2 regions of the Enterobacter sp. RHBSTW-00994 genome follow, and region 2 is predicted to be linked to the other one. Evidence: predicted binding sites of a transcription regulator. Region 2 holds the regulator's gene; the other holds the start of a gene.
What was found. Region 2 encodes LexA, which represses DNA repair genes until DNA is damaged. Its sites were predicted from a motif close to TNCTGTATGTACATACAGNA; they were not measured.

Region 1 (3,418 bases), 670 kb from region 2:
GGCACTGGGTTTTATGTCCTTCTCCGGTGTGCAGCTATAAGGGCAAATAGATGGAAATTATTCTTGGCGTGGTGATGTTCACGCTCATTGTTCTGGTGCTTTCAGGACTCATTCTGGCGGCGCGTTCAAAGCTGGTGAATTCCGGAGATGTCATTATCGATATCAATAATGACCCGCAAAACCAGATCCGCACTCCGGCGGGTGATAAGCTACTGAATACCCTCTCAGGTAACGGGATTTTTGTCTCTTCGGCGTGCGGTGGTGGTGGCTCCTGCGGCCAGTGCCGCGTGACGGTAAAAGAGGGGGGCGGGGAAATCCTGCCGACTGAGCTGGCGCATATTACCCGACGTGAGGCAAAAGAGGGCTGTCGTCTGGCGTGTCAGGTTGCCGTCCGCCAGAACATGAAAATTGCGTTGCCGGAAGAGATCTTTGGCGTCAAAAAGTGGGAGTGCGAGGTTATCTCCAATGATAACAAAGCCACGTTTATCAAAGAGCTGAAGCTACGCGTGCCGGAAGGGGAAGATGTTCCATTCCGTGCCGGTGGCTACATCCAGATAGAGTGTCCGGCACATACCGTCGCGTATGCAGATTTCGACGTGCCGGACGAGTATCGTGCCGACTGGGACAAATTTAATCTCTTCCGTTTTGTTTCTGAGGTCAAAGAGCCGACGCTGCGCGCTTACTCTATGGCGAACTACCCGGATGAGAAGGGCATAATAATGCTTAACGTCCGTATCGCAACGCCGCCCCCGAATGTGCCAGATGCCCCGCCGGGCGTGATGTCATCTTATATCTGGTCACTGAAAGCAGGCGACAAAGTCACTATCTCCGGGCCGTTTGGTGAGTTCTTTGCTAAAGAGACTGACGCGGAAATGGTCTTTATTGGGGGTGGTGCGGGCATGGCTCCGATGCGCTCGCACATCTTTGACCAGCTTAAACGGCTTGGCAGCAAGCGTAAGATCAGCTTCTGGTACGGCGCACGCTCGCTGCGCGAGATGTTTTACGGCGAAGAATTTGAGCAACTGGCACGTGAAAATCCAAACTTTACCTTCCATGTGGCCCTGTCAGATCCGCAGCCGGAAGATAACTGGACGGGCTACACCGGCTTTATTCACAATGTTCTGTATGAACACTATCTGAAGCAGCATCCTGCACCTGAAGATTGTGAGTTCTATATGTGTGGTCCGCCAATGATGAATGCGGCAGTCATCAGGATGCTCGGTGAACTCGGCGTGGAAGATGAAAACATTATGCTGGATGATTTTGGAGGCTGATGATGTTGACGTTTCTGGCGACCTTCTCAATATTCGTGCTGGTGGTGTTCGGTATGTCTTTAGGCTGGCTCATCAAGCGAAAGAGTCTTCAGGGTAGCTGTGGCGGTATCTCTTCACTGGGGATAGACAAAGTCTGCGATTGTCCGGAACCGTGTGATGCTCGTAAAAAACGGATGGCGCGCGAAGCACGACGGATCCTGTAAATCGGCTCTGCTATGGGTCTACGATCCTGTAGGCCCGATAAATAACATCCAGCCCGGCAATTGCTGCGCTCACTTCTCAACTCTGATTTTTTTACTGTATACTTATCCAGTGATGAGTGAGGGTTTACTATGCGCAAAATAATCCATGTGGATATGGACTGCTTTTTTGCAGCAGTGGAGATGCGTGATAATCCCGCGTTGCGGGATATCCCTATTGCCATTGGCGGCAGCCGTGTGCAGCGTGGTGTCATCAGTACTGCCAACTATCCGGCTCGCAAATTTGGCGTGCGCAGTGCCATGCCAACGGCAATGGCGCTAAAACTCTGCCCTCATCTCACGCTTTTGCCTGGTCGTTTTGACGCTTACAAAGAGGCTTCTCAACATATCCGGGAGATCTTTTCTCGCTACACGTCCCTGATAGAACCGCTGTCGCTGGATGAAGCCTATCTTGATGTGACCGATAGCGTGCACTGCCACGGGTCCGCGACGCTGATGGCTCAAGAAATTCGGCAGACTATTTGTAATGAACTAAATCTGACGGCCTCTGCGGGCGTCGCGCCGGTTAAATTCCTTGCCAAAATTGCCTCAGATTTGAATAAACCAGATGGGCAGTATGTGATTACACCGGAAGAGGTTCCTGCGTTTTTGAAAACGCTGCCGCTGGGGAAAATACCCGGTGTCGGTAAAGTCTCTGCCGCAAAGCTGGAAAGCATGGGGCTGCGTACCTGCGAAGATGTTCAACGCAGTGACCTGGCAATGTTGCTCAAACGCTTCGGCAAGTTTGGTCGCGTGCTTTGGGAGCGCAGCCAGGGGATTGATGAGCGCAGTGTAAATAATGAACGTCTGCGCAAATCGGTGGGTGTCGAGCGGACACTGATTGAAGATATTCATGACTGGGTCGACTGCGAAATCATTATTACTGAACAACTCTACCCCGAACTGGAACGGCGCTTAGCCAAAGTAAAACCGGACCTGTTGATTGCCCGTCAGGGCATCAAACTGAAGTTTAACGATTTCCAGCAGACCACGCAGGAGCATGTCTGGCCGCGCCTGAATAAAGACGATCTCATCGCCACGGCAAAAAAAGCCTGGGAAGAGCGCAGGGGTGGACGAGGCGTTCGACTGGTAGGATTGCACGTTACGCTGCTGGATCCGCAACTTGAGCGGCAACTCGTTCTTGGGTTATAAAAAAGCCCGGTAGCATTATGCTTACCGGGCGGTATTTTCACCCTCTCTTTGTGGGAAAGGGCTGGTTGACGGAATTACTTAGCTGGAATGGCTTTCAGCAGCTCAGTCAGCAGCGTCCAGTAATGGCCAACGCTTTCGATATGAACTTGTTCATCCGGGGAGTGTGGTCCGGTAATGGTTGGCCCAATAGAGACCATGTCCATATCAGGATATGGTTTTTTGAACAGACCACATTCCAGACCCGCATGGATCACCTGGATGTTAGGCGTGCTGTTAAACAGACGCTGATAAGTTTCACGCACCAGCGCCATCACAGGAGAACTTGCATCCGGCTGCCAGCCTGGGTAGCTGCCTTTGGCGGAGGTTTTCGCACCGGACAGTTTGCCCAGTGATTCCAGCATGCTCACAACATACTCTTTACCGCTGTCGATCAGTGAACGGATCAGGCAGATGATTTCAGCACTGTCGTCGCTCATGGTCACTACGCCCACATTCAGGGAGGTTTCCACCACGCCTTTTGCGACGTCAGAGTTACGGATCACACCGTTTGGTGTCGCGTTCAGCAACTGCACAAAGCTGTCGCGAGACAGTGTGGTCAGCGCGGCTTTATCTGTCGACACTGATTCCAGAACCACGGTCAGGTTCTTCTCTTTAACAGCCAGTTCGTTTTTCAGGATATCCAGATAAACGCCGGAGAGGGTTTTTAACTCGTCCGCTTTTGCTGCCGGAACGGCGACGGTGGCGAATGCTTCG
Region 2 (3,418 bases):
GCAGGGAAAGAAAGACCGCCAGTGCCAGCCATAGCCCGTGGTTACCCAGATACGGTAACGTGAGCAACGTCAGTGCAAATCCAGCAGCGGCAACGGCCATACTGTTGCGCATTTCCGCTCCACGCGTCGCACCGATGAACATGCCATCCAGCAGATAACACCAGACCCCCACTATCGGTAGTACCACCTGCCAGATGATGTAGTGGCCTGCCAGTTCGCGCAGTGCCGGTAATGACGTTAATAGCCCCACAATATGTTCGCCCAGGAAGGCGTAGATCAACGCAAAGATCAGCGCCACCAGCCCCGCCTGACGGCAGGCCGCGCGCCAGACATCCTGCAACTGACCGCTTTCCCCCGCACCGTACGCGTGCCCGGAGTGGGCTTCAACGGCATAGGCAAAGCCGTCCAGTGCATAGGCGGTAAAGGTCAGCAGCGTCATCAGTACTGCATTAACCGCCACAATCTCTGGCCCAAGGCGCGCGCCGAAAACCGTGAGCGCACCAAAACAGAGTTGCAGGAGGAACGAGCGGAGCATAATGTCGCGATTCAGCGCCAGGAGTTTACGGATATTGCCGCGCCAGGCTGCTTTCAGCATCGCCAGAGAGATACCGCGCATTTTCAGCACCCGCCACACCATCCATAACCCAATGATGAACGTCCCGTACTCCGCAATGGCAGTCGCCAGTGCCGCCCCCTGCACGTTCATGTGCAGCCCCATCACCAGCCACAGGTCGAGCACAATGTTGAGGATATTTCCCACCACCAGCAGGATCACGGGGGCACGCGCGTACTGAACGCCCAGCAGCCAGCCAAGCAACACCAGGTTTGCCAGCGAGGCCGGAGCACTGAGCCAGCGGATCTCAAGAAAGCGACGAGCCTGTTCGAGAACGGCCTCGCTACCTCCTACAATATGCAATGCGAGATCGATTAGCGGAGCACGTAACAGGACGATCACAGCACCCGCTCCCAGCGCCAGAATCAATGGCTGAACCAGAGCACGCGCCAGACGAAGCGGATCTTTCGCACCAAACGCCTGAGCGGTAAGACCCGTGGTACTCATCCGCAAAAAAAGCAACAGCATGAAGAGGAAGCTGGTCGCTGTCGCGCCAATCGCCACACCGCCCAGATAGACCGGCGAATCCAGATGGCCAATTACTGCCGTGTCCACCAGTCCCAATAACGGAACGGTGATATTCGAAAAGATCATTGGCAACGCAAGACGCCACAGCGCCTTATCTGAAGCAGTCAGCAGTGACATGAGAAAATACCGGGGCAGGAAAATAAGTCAGGCTGCGGGGATACCGCAGCCTGTCAGGAAGAGATTACAGCCATTCACCGTTACGGATAACGCCAACGGCAAGGCCTTCAATAGAGAAACTTTGCTCGCGAAGGTCAACTTCGATAGGAGAAAACTCGCTATTTTCTGGCAGAAGCTGAACGGTATTACCCTGTTTTTTCAGTCGCTTAACGGTCACTTCATCATCGATACGCGCGACAACAACTTGCCCGTTACGCACATCCTGCGTTTTATGTACCGCCAGCAAGTCACCATCAAGAATACCGATATCTTTCATTGACATGCCACTTACGCGAAGCAGGAAATCAGCGCTTGGTTTAAACATGCCTGGATCAACCTGGTAATGGCCTTCGATATGCTGCTGTGCCAACAGAGGCTCGCCCGCAGCCACTCGGCCTACAAGCGGAATACCGGTTTCTTCTTCCACCAAAAGGCGAATACCACGTGAAGCACCGGAAACAATCTCCAGGACGCCCTTACGTGCCAGCGCTTTGAGGTGCTCTTCGGCAGCATTTGGAGAACGGAAACCCAGACGCTGAGCGATCTCCGCACGCGTGGGTGGCATACCCGTCTGGCCGATATGATCCCGGATGAGATCAAACACCTCTTGCTGCCTGGTCGTTAACGCTTTCATTCCGCCCCCTGGGTGTATATACAGTTATGCTGTGAGTATATACAGTCAAAGGTGATTTTGGAATCAAAAACTGCACAAAAAACCAGGGAGTTACTTATTCCTGAAGGCTTATCGGAAATGTGACCAAAGAAGCGTGCCCCAGGTAATCATGGCGGTAATAATCGCCAGTAATACCGCTGCGGAACCCATATCTTTCGCACGCCCAGAAAGCTCGTGAAAATCAGAGCCAATACGGTCCACCACAGCTTCAATAGCACTATTAAGAATTTCCACTATCATCACCAAAAGCACCGAGCCAATAAGAAGAACGCGGGTGATAGCATCAACATCAAGGAAACAGGCGATAATCACCGCGACAATAGCGGCGATACCTTCCTGACGGAAAGCAGCCTCATTGATCCAGGCGGCGCGGAAACCTTTCCATGAATAGCCAGCTGCTTTGATAATTCGGGTTAACCCAGTGGTATTATTGGCCATTAAAAGAACCTTTTATGAGAAATAGCGTCAGTAACTATAGCCGCAGTCCATTTGACTGCCGCCTGAAGTATGACGGGTAACAACAGAAATTTTGCGCGCTTTCTGTTATCCTTGCGCAGCAATTGCATTATTAACCAGAGGCTTTACATCGTTTATGTCCGGCTGGCCACGAATTTACTACAAATTACTTAATTTACCATTAAGCGTCCTGGTAAAAAGCAAGTCTATCCCAGCAGAACCCGCGCTGGAATTAGGGCTCGATACCTCTCGCCCTATTATGTATGTTTTGCCTTACAACTCGAAGGCTGACTTGCTGACGCTCCGCGCCCAATGTCTGGCGCATGACTTACCCGATCCGCTTGAACCGCTGGAAATTGATGGCACATTGTTGCCACGCTATGTCTTCATCCACGGCGGACCGCGTGTGTTTACCTATTACACGCCAAAAGAAGAGTCCATCAAGCTGTTCCATGATTACCTCGACCTGCACCGCAGCAACCCCGATCTGGATGTTCAGATGGTTCCGGTGTCGGTGATGTTTGGTCGTCGTCCTGGGCGCGAAAAGGGTGAAGAAAACCCACCGCTGCGTATGCTTAACGGCATCCAGAAATTCTTTGCGGTGTCATGGCTAGGCCGTGATAGCTTCGTGCGTTTTTCCCCTTCCGTCTCCCTGCGCCGAATGGCGGACGAACACGGTACGGATAAAATCATTGCGCAAAAACTGGCGCGTGTTGCGCGTATGCACTTTGCCCGTCAACGTCTGGCTGCTGTAGGCCCACGCCTTCCGGCGCGTCAGGACCTTTTCAACAAGTTGCTGGCTTCCAAAGCCATAGCACGCGCTGTTGAAGACGAAGCCCGTAGCAAGAAGATTTCACACGAGAAAGCACAACAGAATGCCATCGCCCTGATGGAAGAGATCGCTGCGAACTTCTCCTATGAGATGATTCGTCTGTCCGATCGTATCCTGAGCTTCACGTGGAACCGTCTCTATCAGGGGATCAACGTGCATA

Region 1: a site for LexA is predicted at 1,570-1,589, ahead of dinB (DNA polymerase IV). Genes of this name have one in related genera too.

What each region holds. Positions count from the first base shown of each region.
Region 1 is NZ_CP056199.1:947,027-950,444, forward strand. It holds gene nqrE (NADH:ubiquinone reductase (Na(+)-transporting) subunit E) at 1-40, shown strand, start outside; gene nqrF (NADH:ubiquinone reductase (Na(+)-transporting) subunit F) at 51-1,274, shown strand; gene nqrM ((Na+)-NQR maturation NqrM) at 1,274-1,477, shown strand; gene dinB (DNA polymerase IV) at 1,607-2,665, shown strand; gene pepD (cytosol nonspecific dipeptidase) at 2,740-3,418, opposite strand, start outside.
Region 2 is NZ_CP056199.1:277,083-280,500, reverse strand. It holds gene dinF (MATE family efflux transporter DinF) at 1-1,258, opposite strand, end outside; gene lexA (transcriptional repressor LexA) at 1,323-1,931, opposite strand; gene HV346_RS01285 (diacylglycerol kinase) at 2,040-2,408, opposite strand; gene plsB (glycerol-3-phosphate 1-O-acyltransferase PlsB) at 2,563-3,418, shown strand, end outside.